DNA from 4 places in the Paenibacillus sp. B2(2019) genome. Region 3 is predicted to be linked to each of the others. Evidence: predicted binding sites of a transcription regulator. Region 3 holds the regulator's gene; each other region holds the start of a gene.
The links. The regulator Rex, encoded in region 3, represses fermentation and respiration genes when NADH is low (regulators of the CRP and FNR family bind a similar motif). The targets are predictions, from matches to a motif close to TTGTGAAATATTTCACAA.
Positions count from the first base shown of each region.

Region 1: pflB (formate C-acetyltransferase) is a predicted target of Rex. The motif match lies at 1,509-1,526, and genes of this name have one in related genera.
Region 2: PAENI_RS24135 (polymer-forming cytoskeletal protein) is a predicted target of Rex. The motif match lies at 2,036-2,053, and genes of this name have one in related genera.
Region 4: scfA (six-cysteine ranthipeptide SCIFF) is a predicted target of Rex. The motif match lies at 1,925-1,942, and genes of this name have one in related genera.

Region 1 is NZ_VTZR01000024.1:198,398-202,223, forward strand. It holds gene adhE (bifunctional acetaldehyde-CoA/alcohol dehydrogenase) at 1-1,363, shown strand, start outside; gene pflB (formate C-acetyltransferase) at 1,617-3,826, shown strand, end outside.
Region 2 is NZ_VTZR01000024.1:624,976-628,801, forward strand. It holds gene PAENI_RS24125 (MFS transporter) at 1-839, opposite strand, end outside; gene PAENI_RS24130 (LacI family DNA-binding transcriptional regulator) at 889-1,800, opposite strand; gene PAENI_RS24135 (polymer-forming cytoskeletal protein) at 2,112-2,663, shown strand; gene PAENI_RS24140 (hypothetical protein) at 2,802-3,047, shown strand; gene PAENI_RS24145 (histidine phosphatase family protein) at 3,112-3,729, opposite strand.
Region 3 is NZ_VTZR01000024.1:454,715-458,540, forward strand. It holds gene dinG (ATP-dependent DNA helicase DinG) at 1-2,196, shown strand, start outside; gene PAENI_RS23380 (redox-sensing transcriptional repressor Rex) at 2,328-2,981, shown strand; gene PAENI_RS23385 (amidohydrolase) at 2,968-3,826, shown strand, end outside.
Region 4 is NZ_VTZR01000030.1:95,149-98,974, reverse strand. It holds partial or broken gene PAENI_RS29990 (alpha-keto acid decarboxylase family protein) at 30-1,747, opposite strand; gene scfA (six-cysteine ranthipeptide SCIFF) at 1,968-2,117, shown strand; gene scfB (thioether cross-link-forming SCIFF peptide maturase) at 2,240-3,634, shown strand.

The DNA of each region.
Region 1 (3,826 bases), 260 kb from region 3:
CACTAATATCCCTTCGTTGACTCTGGGCTGCGGTTCTTATGGACGTAACTCCGTGTCGCAAAACGTTACAGCAATCAATTTGATCAACGTGAAAAGGGTGAATCGTCGTACCGTGAATATGCAATGGTTTAAAGTACCTGACAAGATCTATTTCGAAAAAGGCGCTACTCAGTACCTGACCAAAATGCCTGATATCACACGTGTCGCAATTATCACTGACCCAATGATGGTTAAGCTTGGATATGTTGAAAGAGTTGAACATTACCTGCGTCAACGTCAAACTCCTGTAGCTATCGAAGTGTTCTCTGAAGTTGAACCAGATCCATCGACAACTACAGTTGAAAAAGGTACTGCAATGATGAACAGATTCCAACCGGACTGCATTATCGCACTTGGCGGCGGCTCCCCAATGGATGCTGCAAAAGGAATGTGGTTATTCTATGAACATCCAGACGCAGACTTTAATGGTCTGAAACAAAAATTCATGGATATCCGTAAACGGGTATACAAATTCCCTAAACTTGGTAACAAAGCTAAGTTTGTAGCGATTCCAACTACTTCGGGTACAGGTTCGGAAGTAACATCTTTCGCAGTTATTACCGATAAAACAACTGAACAGCACACTAAATATCCTTTGGCTGACTACGAGTTAACTCCAGATGTGGCTATCATTGATCCAGAGTTCGTATACAGCTTGCCAAAAACTGCTGTTGCTGATACAGGTATGGACGTATTGACACATGCTATCGAAGCTTATGTATCAGTTATGGCGAGTGACTACACTGATGGTCTAGCTATTAAAGCGATCCAACTGGTATTCCAATACCTTGAAAAATCGGCGCTGGAAGGCGACAGAGTAGCACGTGAGAAAATGCATAACGCATCAACACTTGCTGGTATGGCCTTTGCCAATGCATTCTTGGGTATTAACCACAGTTTGGCGCATAAATGGGGCGGACAGTACCACACTGCTCACGGTCGTACTAACGCGATCCTTATGCCACACGTTATCCGTTACAATGCTAAAAAACCTACGAAGTTCGCTTCGTTCCCTAAATATTCGCACTTCGTAGCTGATGAGCGTTATGCTGAAATTGCCCGTATTCTGGGATTGCCAGCTCGCACAACTGAAGAAGGTGTAACTAGCCTGATCAATGCTATTCGCGATATGAATAAAAAATTGGGCATCGAAGAATCGTTCCAACAACTGGGCTTTGATCCTAAGGACTTCGAATCCCGTGTAGATTACTTGGCTGACCGTGCGTTTGAAGATCAATGTACAACTGCCAATCCTAAGCTGCCACTGGTATCTGAGCTTGCTGATGTATACCGTAATGCGTTCTACGGAAGATTTGATAATTAATAAGTGGTTAAATAGAGAATAGGATAGTTGTGGACTTAGATAAAGGTGACAAATATCACTCGAAAGGTGATATTTGTCACAGTGTTTTTATAGAAAATAAACTAGAATGTTTATATAAACAACGGTCCCACATATGAAATGTTGATTGTGAAATTTGGAACAACCACATCTTTTTGGGGATCACGAGACACGGGATCAACCTTCAAGCCCGCGATCTCTACAAATATAATAAATATAGATGGAGGGATTTAGCATGTCGGTGATTGAAAAAGAAGTAAATGAAGTGAAATCCGGTTGGAGAAGTTTTACAAAAGGTAAATGGTCCAAGAAAGTTGACGTTAACAACTTTATCGCTAGTAACATTAAGCCTTATGAAGGTAACGAAGAGTTCCTCGTAGGTCCTACTAGTAACACAACTGAACTATGGAAGATTATTTCCCAACTGAGCAAGGAAGAAAGAGAAAGAGGCGGCGTATGGGATGTTTCCCTAGATACTGTCTCCACAATCACTTCACATGCTCCAGGCTACATTGACAAGGACAAGGAACAAATTGTAGGCGTGCAGACTGACGCTCCTTTCAGACGTTCCATCCAGCCGTTCGGCGGGATCAAGATGATGGTTGATGCTACGAAGGCTTATGGCTTCGAGCTTCCACAAAACATCGTTGACATGTTCACGAACATTCGCAAAACGCATAACCAAGGCGTATTTGATGCATATACACCAGACATGAGAGCAGTACGTAAATCCGGCGTTATCACAGGTCTTCCTGATGCTTACGGCCGTGGACGTATTATCGGCGACTACCGCCGCATTGCTCTGTACGGTATTGATTTCTTGATTAAAGACAAAAAGCAACAACTAGCTGAGCTTGAAGTTGACTCCATGACAGAAGAAGTAATTCGTTTACGTGAAGAGCTGTCCGAGCAAATTCGTGCACTGGGCGAATTGAAAGAAATGGCAGCTGCTCACGGCATGGATATTTCCAAACCAGCGATGAACTTCAAAGAAGCTACTCAATGGGTATACTTTGGATATCTGGCAGCAGTTAAAGAACAAAATGGTGCAGCGATGTCCCTGGGACGTGTTTCTTCCTTCCTAGACATCTATGCAGAACGCGATATTGAAGAAGGCACTTTGACTGAAGAACAAGTCCAAGAAATTGTCGATCATTTCGTAATGAAACTGCGTATCGTGAAATTCTTGCGTACACCTGACTATAATGACTTGTTCTCTGGCGACCCTACGTGGGTAACTGAATCCATCGGTGGTATGGCTGAAGATGGAACCACTCGTGTTACCAAGAACAGCTTCCGTTTCCTGAACACCCTGTACAACTTGGGTCCAGCTCCGGAACCAAACTTAACTGTACTTTGGTCCGAAAGATTGCCTGAAGGCTTCAAAAAATATTGTGCTAAGGTTTCTATCGAAACTAGTGCAATTCAGTATGAAAATGACGATCTAATGCGTCCATACTGGGGTGAAGATTATGCGATTGCATGCTGCGTATCTCCAATGCGTATCGGTAAACAAATGCAGTTCTTCGGCGCTCGTGCCAACCTGGCAAAAGCTTTGCTGTATGCTATTAATGGTGGTAAAGACGAAAAATCCGGAGCACAAGTTGGACCGGAATTCCCAGCTATCACTTCTGAATATCTAGATTATGACGAAGTAATGAAACGCTTCAAACCGATGATGGAGTGGTTGGCTAAGACTTATGTTAACACTTTGAACATCATTCACTATATGCATGACAAATATTCTTACGAACGTATCGAAATGGCACTGCATGATCGCGACATTCTGCGTACAATGGCTTGCGGTATCGCTGGTCTGTCCGTTGCAGCTGACTCCCTGAGTGCTATTAAATACGCGAAAGTTAAACCAATTCGTAACGAACAAGGTATTGCTATTGACTTCGAAACCGAAGGCGAATTCCCTTGCTACGGTAACAATGACGATGCTGTAGACAGCATCGCAGTAGAATTGGTTGAAACCTTCATGACAATGATCCGTAAAAACAAAACATATCGTGATGCTGTACCGACTCAATCGGTATTGACCATTACTTCGAATGTAGTGTACGGTAAGAAGACAGGTACAACACCTGACGGACGTAAAAAAGGCGAACCATTCGCACCAGGTGCTAACCCAATGCACGGACGCGACAAGAAAGGTGCTCTGGCTTCACTGAACTCTGTAGCCAAACTGCCTTACTCCGATGCACAAGATGGTATCTCCAATACGTTCTCTATCGTACCTAAGGCACTAGGTAAAGACGATGAATCCTGTAAGTCTAACCTGGTACACATGATGGACGGATACTTCCATAATAACGCTCAGCATTTGAACGTTAACGTATTTAACCGTGAACAGCTGATGGACGCTATGGATCACCCAGAGAACTATCCACAATTGACTATCCGCGTATCCGGTTATGCAGTTAACTTCATCAAGTTGAC
Region 2 (3,826 bases), 170 kb from region 3:
GCTTCCATGAGTCCAAACTGAAAGGGACTAGAATTCCATACTTTGACGGCCATAACTTGCGTTAGCATCAGTGAAGGCATAAAGAACAAAGTGAGCGTAGGAAGCATGATGATTATTGCTCGGGCGAAGGGGTATCTCCAAATATAACGAACGCCATCCGCAAGATCCTGTGTGAATTTTCTTTCTTCTTTAGGTCCGGTATTCACTCGGTTTGGGAGTGGAAGGGAGCGGACAGCAAGAACTAGTAGAAAGGAAACGAAAAATGTAGCTCCATCAAATAATATGGCATCTGCCGCTCCAAAACTTGCTACAAAAATACCTCCAGCCGAATACCCAATCGTCCTACAGATGTTCTCCGACAAGTTCAGAATCCCGACTGCTTTTTGCACATGTTCTTTGCCAACAACAGTGGTAATTGAAGCTTGATACGCAGGGGATTGGAATAATGCTGAGACTGTCGTAAGTCCCGTTAATATGGCCACGATAATGAATGATGTAGAAGACATGGAAATGGTCAAAGCAAGCGTAACTGCTAGACCGCAGCTTATCAAATCAGTGATTAACATAATGGTTCTGCGATTGATTCTGTCTGCGAGTGTGCCTCCTATCGATCCGAGTAAAGAACTGAGCAATAAATTAATTATCGTAATAATGGCAATCATTTTAGCGCTCCCGGTCGTCTGAAGTACCCATAAACTTAAAGCAATGCTGTGAAAGGTATTTCCAAACAAAGAAATGGAATAGGAGCTGAGTAGCAGCATAAATCTCCGGTTTCCCCAAAGGGTTGGATAGGATTGAGCGGTGGTGGATGCATGTTTTGCTAATACAGGATCTGTCATGGGTAACTCTCCTCTCGACTTAAACGCTTAAGTGAATATCGAAAAAAAATTAATCAACAAAATAACGATTATTCTCTTGTTTGGAGTAGTCAGGACGATGTAATAACTCCTGCATTAGTTCAAAAGCAGTGGCTGATTTATCCCCAGTGAATATGAATTTCTGAACGTCTTCTCCAAGCATTTCTGGGCAATTACAGGTACATAGAACAGAAAGACGTGCGAATACCCCGGATTTTTCAACACAACTTCCGATAAACTCATTAATAACTATGGCCTCTTTGTAGATCCCCTCCGATAAGATTGTATTCAATTCTTCCATATTTTGAACTTTGAATATTGCTTTCTCAGGTAAAGGAAGACTATCTTGGATAAAGTTAGTGAGCAGGGAGTTATTGAAGCTCTCCATAATTAAACAAACCTGTGAAAGATCCTCCGGCATTACCTTTTGTAGAGCTGAACGATAATTGTAAAGAACTTGCTTAAACAGCTTATCTTCAATCATGCTGTCGATCAAAATCAAGGGGATGCCTTCTACAAAATGTTTGGAAATCGAATAGAATGATTCATCGTGCACATCGATCAGAAAGACGGCTTCGAGCTTTCTTTCGACGATGATATTCAGAGAAGGATGGTCAGTACCAAGAGAATATAGCAGCGTATGATATCCGGCATCCGTTAAACGCTGTTCCAAAGCACGAATAAATGTGAATTGGGCATAGAGTTTCCAAGGTGGCATATACGCAGAATTATGGACAAGTACCCCTACTAATCCCGTTTTTTTATTGGCAAGCGAACGGGCTGCTAGATTAGGAATGTAATGAAGTTCTTCGGCAAGTGACAGAATTTGATTGCGGGTCTTCTCAGGAATGGTTTGGTTATCGACGCGGTTCAGAACATAGCTTACAGTCGCAACGGAGACATTAGCTTGTAGCGCGATGTCTTTCATTGTAGTCTTTTTCACCAGTAAACTTCTCCCTTGCTGAGATATTTATTTCCAAATATTATCATTAACACTTGAAAAGAGTCAACGATTGACTTTATACCAAGAAGCAAATGATGCTTGTGTTCATTTTTATAATTTGGGTAAATAGATTTAAGAACCTAAATAAGTCAGCGAGAAGAGGTGTGACTCATGGGAACGAATCTTAATCGGGAAGAGAGCGCGCTGTGAAACCGCTTTAGATACTGACACAAATTTGTGAAATTATTCACTTAATTATTAAGAATTTTAATATATAATTAATTCATAATCAAAATTAGGGGGAATCGAAAATGAGACTATTTAAAATGATTTTAGTGGCTGGGGTTTCGGTAGCAGTATTGGCAGGTTGTGGAGCAAATGAGGATAAAGCAAACAATTCGGCGGCAACTTCAGCTCCGGCTGCTGAGCAGACAGATGCTGTCACTACAGCTTCGATCGTGAATCAAGCAGATGCGTTTACTAAGGCTGTTAGCAAAGATGGAAACTGGATTGTTGCGATTCTAAATGATGTAACGATTCCTGATGAGGTTGTTGTAGCTGGAGAATTCCGTAATAAAGGAGCCGCAGATGGCGATATCTACCGTAAGATTGCCCTTTATTCGCAAGATGCTGATCACAAGATCACTGCTACTTATACACTAACCGTACCAAAGTTTACAGTACAAAGTGAGAATTTGAAAGTTGAAGGCGGAACGATTAAAGGCGATGTTTATGTAGAAGCGAAAGGCTTTACTCTGCCTGAAACCGCCACTATTGATGGTAACCTCTACTTCGCGAGCGAAGATCTGAAAACATCAGCTGTTATTGATGGAAAAGTGACTGGAACAACAGAAGTTAAATAATTTCGTAATCAACTTATACAGTAGAAGCCAATCCATAGACTATGGGTTGGCTTTTTTCTTTTTGTGATTATGTGATCTTCAGTTGATTTTCTTAATATTGAACTTATAATATTACTACCACTACTAGGAGGAACACATATGTCTAAGGAGTATTCACGCACATATATCGAAAGTGTAAAGCTTGAAATGTTAAATAGATTGGGACTTAAGCAAGTGTTCTTTAAGGAGCAAATAGGTGACGGCCTGATTTTTGAAGCGGTTGGTTTTGATAAAGGGAGCAAGCATCGTTTTTGTGTTAGACCGAAGACGAAAACAATTGACGAATTTATTTCAGGAAAATGGATGAAGGTCCGCAGCTTTACAATCAAAAGTGTGGAAATTTAAAATTCAAGTCTAAAAAGGGAACCCCATTTAAATCGGAGTTTCCTTTTTTATTTTTGAGAAGGATTCATTGATAATGTGAAGTATCGCCGTACAGATCGATGGTTGTATTGTTGTCAGTTAGGGTTACTTTACACAATGCTGTAGAGAGAATATCCGGTAGTTCCCCTAATTCCTGCAATGATTTATTGAGAAAATGAGCCATAATTACTTTCAGGGTCATCCGATGCGTGACAATAAGTACCTCATGTCCTTCATTATCGTTAATGATACGCTCAATAGTCGGCGTTACTCTTTGTTCAAGCTGACTATAGGTCTCACCTGGGGCTAGAGGAATAAAAAGATCAGGTCTGGTGAAAAAATGGGTGTACTGTAATGGATATTCTTGTTCAATCTGATCTGTGTTCATTCCTTCCCAAATGCCCATGTTAATTTCCATTAATGAAGCTTGCTGTTGAATCGGTAAACTCCGATTTCCTCGTAAAATCTGCGCAGTATGCAATGCTCTTGGACTAGTACTAGAATAAATGGCTCCTAAATTCTCACCTTCCAAACGTTCTCTCAACCATTCCGCTTGCTGTTCACCCAAGGTTGTTAACGCTGAATTTTGATGTCCTTGCATTCTTTTCTGCAAATTCCATTCGGTCTGCCCGTGACGGGTTAAAAATAATACTGTCTCTTTCATTAACGAAACCTCCCTTTTGAATAGTTGTAAGTATAAGAAAAATAATTATAAATAAACAATATATAATAGTTAATATCCATAATGTATAGTTATAGTA
Region 3 (3,826 bases):
TGGAATGAATTAGCTCCACCTCGAGACGAGCATGCTGAGAATCCACTACACAATTTATCTTTTACAGATTATATGGATGAAGTAACGAAACGACTTAAAGAAACTTTGCCACAGTATGAAAGCCGAGAAGCTCAGGATATTATGATCAATGAGGTGATGACGGCACTTGCCGAAGACAAGCATCTATTGATCGAAGCAGGGACAGGAACCGGTAAATCCCTTGGTTATTTATTGCCTGCCATATACCAAAGCGTACGCACTAATGAAAAAGTCATGGTCAGCACTCATACTATTAATCTGCAGGATCAATTGCGTGAGCGTGATATTCCTTTGTTAACGCAGGTAGTTCCTTTTCCATTTAAAGCTGCAATTTTTAAGGGCAGAGGGCATTATTTGTGTCTTCGTAAGTTCGAACATAAAATTAATAAAAAAGACTTTATAAGTCCGAGGGAAGATGCGCTTACTGCGGCTCAGATGATCGTTTGGCTGACACAAAGTGAATCAGGAGATGACGAAGAGCTCAATCTAAGTGGACGTGGCGGAGATTTTTGGGAGACGGTGGCAAGCGATACCGATTCTTGTCTGGGTCGCTCGTGTCCTTGGTTCCGTAAGTGTTATTATCATCGGGCTAAGCATGAAGCTGGTATTGCAGACGTGGTTATTACGAACCACTCTAAGCTTTTCGCAGATGTTAAGGCTGGGCATCAACTACTTCCGGCTTATGAACATCTTGTAATAGATGAAGCCCATCATCTGGAGGACGTGGCTGGCAAGCATTTAGGCATGCATATGAAACATTTCACGGTGGCACATACACTATCGCGTCTTTATAAGGATAGTCGAAATGGCCAACTTCCTACACTTCGCCAAATGCTTCAGTCATCAGGCAGTGAGGAAGCTTCTGAATGGAGCGGAGTGATCGATAGAATCTATCCGGACCTGCTTACCGTAAAAGAAACCTGGGATCTGCTTAGTGATAAACTATTCAGCCTCTTGCCGGAACGTAGCGATGCAGCGGCGGGAGAAGCCGGCCAGTTAGTCATGCGGCTACTTCCTACCCGTAAACCGAAAGATTGGGATGAATTGGTTGCTTTAGAGAATACTATGAATCTGACATTAAGCGAAATTATCCGTAAAGGTGATAAAATGCTTAATGAGATGCGAGATCAAGAAGGTCAATCTTCCTCAGATAGTCTAGTTACCGATATTAGCGGCTTATTTAAGGATTTAGCTTCTATACGTGAGCAAGTACGGTTTTTTATGGGATTAAATGATGAGAATGTAGTATATTGGCTGGAGGCGAATGGAAATTATCGCAGTAAATCGCTACAGTTGTATGCCGTTCCTGTTGATGTTAGTACTCAGCTTAAGGAGCTGTTTTTCGACAAGAAGAAAAGTATCGTGCTAACTTCGGCGACACTCTCTGTCGATAAATCTTTCCAGTTTATGATTGATAATCTCGGACTTAATGAAGCTGCGGAAGAGGGACGTCTGATGACATCACTCCTGCCTTCTCCCTTTAAGTATCGGGAGCAGGCGCTGTTAGTTATTCCGCGGGATTTCCCTAGTGTGAAGGGGAGTGTAGGCGATGCACGATTTGTCGATACACTCGTACAGTCACTAGCAGAAGCAGCTATTACAACACGTGGGCGGATGCTTGTCCTGTTTACTTCTTACAAGATGCTACGCCAGGTTTACGATCCTCTGAAAGAGGCTCTAGCCTCACAAGAGATCACGGTGCTAGGTCAAGGCGTGGAGGGGGGCAGCCGTAGCAAGCTGATCCGCCGTTTTCAGGACAGTGCAGCTTCTGTACTGTTAGGAACAAGCAGCTTTTGGGAGGGTGTAGATATTCCAGGTGAAGCATTAACATGCTTGGCCATCGTGAGGCTCCCATTTCAACCGCCAAACCACCCCCTAGCGGAAGCGAAGTCTGAGTTATTACAAGCCCAGAAAAAGAATCCGTTCATGAAGTTGTCTGTTCCTCAGGCGGTTATTCGCTTCAAGCAAGGATTTGGGAGGCTGGTACGGACAGCGCAAGATCGGGGTATTGTTATTGTGTATGACACAAGGGTGATCGAATCTCACTATGGGAAGTATTTCCTCTATTCGTTGCCTGGCCCGAAAATGGAGCATATGCTTACGGATCAAATGGTTCCTCGTATAGCGGAGTGGTTGGAAGACGGAGGCGTTTCTTGAAAAGAACGTCATCGATCTTATTAATCACTCTACAAGGAAGGGCGGTATAAGAATACCGCTCTTCCTTGAGACGAGGTGCAGATATTTCGATAGGATTTGAACAGAATATCACTTAAATTAGGAGGTAAATTATGAAATCGGATAAAATATCAGAAGCCGTTGTTCGCAGACTTCCTGTGTACTTGCGTTTCTTGAATGATCTCCAGAAACGTGAAATATTAACCGTTTCCTCACAAGAACTAGGACAAAAACTTGATTTAAATCCTGCTCAAATTCGTAAAGATTTAGCTTATTTTGGAGACTTTGGTAGAAAAGGTATCGGGTATGACGTAACTTATCTTATTGAAAAAATCCGTCATATTCTGAAGCTGGATCAACAATTGAATGTGGCTTTAGTAGGAGCCGGTAACCTTGGACATGCATTATCTAATTACAATGCTTATCTGAAAGATACTATGAAGATTACCGCTATATTTGACTCCTATGCACCTAAGGTAGGGCGGAAAATCAACTCTCTTACCGTTCAACCGATGGAGGAGCTTGGTCAGACGGTTCGTGAGCAAGGTATTCGAATTGGGATAATTACTGTGCCTGATTCAGAAGCGCAGAATGTAGCAGATATTCTCATTGAGTCTGGCATTGAGGCGATTTTGAATTTTGCACCAGTGATTCTAAAAACACCATCGAATATCCGGGTTCATGCTGCCGATTTTACAACGGATTTGCAAAGCCTTGCTTATTATTTGAAAGACGGAAAGGAAGAAACCGGAAATGAAGAGCAGTAAAACGATTATTAAGGGCGGGCGTTTTCTTATTCCGGGAACGGATGAGCCGGTTCTGAGCGGATACATGACTATTGAAGATGATTTGATCACTTACATAGGAAAAGAAGAGCCTTTAATGGAAGATGATGTGCAAGTTGTTGATGGCAGTCGTCTGCTGTTAATGCCAGGTCTGGTAAACACACATGGCCATGCGGCAATGTCATTGCTTCGTGGTTATGGAGATGATTTAGCACTTCAGGTGTGGCTTCAAGAGAAGATGTGGCCAATGGAAGCGAAATTCACTGGAGAAGATGTATACTGGGGAACCTCCTTGTCGGTACTGGAAATGCTAAAAGGTGGTACTACAACCTTCTTGGATATGTATGATCATATGGACCGAGTAGCAGAGGTAGTCGAATTATCAGGCATCCGTTCCGTACTGATGAGAGGCGTAATCGGATTATGCCCAGAGGAATTGCAAAATCACAAGCTTGCGGAAGCGATTTCTTTTGCACGAAATTGGCATGGTAAGGCTGACGGCAGAATTACGACGATGATCTCGCCACACGCCCCATATACTTGCCCACCGGACTTCTTTGTTAAGTTTGTACAAGCGGCACATGATTTGGATTTACCGATGCATACCCATATGTCCGAGACCAAACGCGAAGTGGAGCAGAATGTGGTGGATTACGGACTTCGGCCTGTAGCGCATTTAGAGAAGCTTGGAATGTTCACACGTCCGTCTATTGTTGCACATGGTGTTCATTTGAATGATGAAGAGATCGAGATACTGGCTCGTCATGATGTAGGCGTGTCTCATAACCCAGGAAGTAATCTGAAACTGGCTAGTGGAGTGGCTCGGG
Region 4 (3,826 bases), on a different contig from region 3:
AGAAAAGGCTAACCTAGGCCCCGCTAATTCTAATTCTGGCTACGCTGCTTCTCCTGCATCTCTAAATAGTTGCGCATCCGGCGCATATTCTCGGGAGCGTCCATAGGATCAGCGGCGATCATTTCAATGATACAGAGTCTCCCGGCACGTTCCTTATCAGCTTGGGTTATAGCCTGGTCAAGCTCTCCATAGGTCCGGACAGTCACGGTAAACGCATCGCCTCCAAAAGCTTGGCTAGCTTGGTGTATGACCAGCGCGGAATTTTGTTATATTGCTGATCCTCTGTTTTTACATTTAAATATTTCTCGATCGTATAACCATCATTGTTCAAGACGAAGATAATGGGCTTACATTCATAATAGAGCATGGAGCTGATCTCTTGGGCTGTCAACTGCAGGGAACCGTCACCTGTAAATAACAACACTCGTCGATCCGGGGCAGCGATACTGGCGCCGTATGCCGAGGGTGTGGCATAACCAATGGACTCCCAGCCTCCCTGAGCAATATACGTTACATTGCGCGGCAGTCTTACTTGCGCCATTCCGTTGTAAAACGTACCGGTCTCAGCGATCACAATATCTCCTTCTTTCAGCATTTGCTGAAAACGAGGATAATAAATGGCTGCAGTTAGTGAATCATTGGTGCTACCGGTGATTTGGTCGTACGGAAATGTCGGCTTGCCAGCCAAACCTTGGCCTTTGTAGCCAATCTTCTGCACTGCAAGCAGCATGTCAGCAGCGAATACATTTGGATACTCCGCTTCTGCGACCTTGACCATATCCGGTTGAATATCGATGGTCACCAGTGGGTTCAGCTTCGCGGTGAAATTCGCAGTGTTAGTGTCCGCCCTTACCATGCCTATCGCAATGATACAATCTGCATTTTCTACAGTGGCTTGGACTTCAGAACTTCCGAAAGAGCCTTCGTACATCCCAATATAATTCGGATGGGTCTCGTCGAATGCCCCTTTTCCGAACATCATTGTCGCAACAGGGGCATTTATGGCGTCTGCTAACCGCTGAACCGCTGTCTCTAGGCTGAACCGCATTGTTTTGACATCAATCAGAATCACCGGCCGGTGGGCACGCTCCAGCAGCTGGCGGACATGTTCCGTTGCTGCCTGAAGGGTTTTTAAATTGGTGGCTGGACGCGGCGGGACGGGCTCTTGACGGGCAATGATTGGCTTAGCCACTAAATCATCAGCCACAACCAGATATACCGGCTTTTTTTTTTCCTTGGCAATACGTATGGCGGCAGGAATTTCAATCTCGGCATTTTCCGGTGTCAGTTTCGCGGTATAAGCCGTAATCAGCTCATACACCTTATGGAAGACATCGAAGTCTCCATTCATAAGCGTGTGGTGCATCAGCTTGTGTTCCATCTGATCCTTCTCGGGAGGCGCACCTACGATGTGAATCAGCGGCACATGCTCACTGTTAGCTCCGGCTATCGCATTACAGGCACTGAGCTCCCCGACCCCGAAAGTTGTGATAAGAGCGGACATACCTTTGACTCTTGCGTAGCCATCCGCTGCATAACCTGAATTCAATTCATTCCGTCCGCTAATAAACCGGATGCCATTATATTGCTCCAGTGCATCCAGTAGTGTGAAATTATAGTCTCCGGCAACGCCGAAAATTTCGGTAATACCCTCCAGCTTCAAACAATCGAACAAATACTGACCAAGTGTTTTTTGAGCTGTTCCAGTTGTCGGGTTAGAGCTGTTCACCGCTGCTTTCAATCCCACCTCATGCTCACTTCCTATACTTTTAAGTCTTTTCTTGAATAAGATCCCCTTTTCATTACTGGTTATTCGTTGTTGAATAACGAAGAAAGATAGTTGAAGTTGAATGGTGGCAGCCACATAGGTGACGGGAATCATAGACGTACTTACGTGAGGTTGCTACGATGTTCCATGGAAATTAAGTGAAAGTGATCACAAGAAATTACAGAAGGAGTTATTTATCGTGAAAAGAATCGTAACACTGAGCACCCGCAAACTGATGGATACCGCAAAACACGGCGGATGCGGCGCATGCCAGACATCTTGCCAGTCCGCTTGTAAAACTTCCTGCGGCGTTGCAAACCAGAAGTGTGAAAATGCAATGAACAGATAGGATTCGGAATTTTACCGCCCATTGCTCTGCTGATGGGCGGCTATTTTTAAGAAATGGATACTATCCCTAAAGGATGGCAAAGCCGTTTCTACTTGTGTGCAAAAGGAGCTTGATTAGTAAGTATGATTCATCAATATAAACTAAACGGATACAATATCGTGCTCGATACCTATAGTGGCTCGGTGCATGTTGTTGATGACCTAGCTTATGAAATTATAGCGGATTATGAGAAAACTTCTGCCGAAAAAATCGTGACAACGCTGTTGGATAAATATAAAGATGATTCCAGCATTTCCGTGAGCGACATTCGAGAAACCATCGCGGATATCGAGGAACTTAAAAATGATGGACAGCTCTTTACAAAAGATGAGTATGAGAATCTCTCGCTCGATTTAAAAAAACGGAAAACTTATGTTAAGGCACTCTGCCTCAATGTTGCGCATACCTGTAATTTGTCATGCGACTATTGCTTCGCCAGCCAGGGGAAATACAACGGAGATAGGGCAATCATGAGCTATGAGGTTGGACAAAAAGCTATCGATTACCTGCTTGAAAATTCGGGTCATCATCGAAACCTGGACATCGACTTTTTCGGCGGGGAGCCGCTCTTGGCTTGGAAAGTGGTTAAACAGATCGTAGCTTATGCAAGAAGCAAAGAACAAGAATACAAAAAGAAGTTCCGCTTCACCTTCACGACGAACGGGATGCTGCTGAACGATGAGGTCACCGAGTTTTTAAATCAGGAAATGTACAATGTCGTATTAAGCCTGGATGGAAGAAAAGAGGTTCATGACCGACTTCGCCAAACGGTTAACGGAAAAGGCAGCTACGATCATATTGTTCCGAAGTTCCAAGAATTCGTTCGTAAGCGCGGAGACCAAGAGTACTATGTACGAGGAACCTACACTCGTAACAATGTCGATTTTACCAACGATATATTTCATATCGCAGACCTTGGTTTTGACAAAATCTCAATGGAACCAGTCATCTGTGATCCAAAGGAACCTTATGCACTTACCGAGGAGGACCTGCCGGAGATATACAACCAGTACGAAATTCTTGCCAAGGAAATGATCGGTCGCGGTGAACAAGGCAAGGGGTTTACCTTTTATCACTACATGCTTGACCTCTCAGAAGGGCCTTGCATCCAGAAGAGAATCACTGGCTGTGGTTCGGGAACGGAATATCTTGCTGTCACCCCTTGGGGTGAGCTTTTTCCTTGTCACCAGTTCGTCGGGGATGAAGAGTACAGCATGGGAAACCTCTGGGATGGGATCACACAACCTGAGCTGCAATGTCAGTTTAAAGAGAGCAACTGCTACTCGAAGCCGGAATGCAAGGACTGCTGGGCTAAACTCTACTGCAGCGGTGGTTGTCCTGCCAATGCACTGCACGCGACGGGTTCCCTCGTCGGAACCTATGACTTCAGCTGTGACGTCTTCCGCAAAAGAGTCGAATGTTCCATGATGGTGAAGGTTGATGAATCCATTAGAGCGATGGAAGGGCAATCTAGCTAGTTAACGTAACGGACGAATAAACTATAACCGAGAAATAGACACTTTTAAATAAAGTGCCTTTCTCGGTTTTTTTGTATTAATTAGAGTCTTTAGTTGGTGGTGTTGTGCGATTTCTTAAAAATGCTACTATGATCATAGATCGTCTTTTCCATTGGCAATCAGGATGAGGAATTCAAAACGTGACGGCCTAAT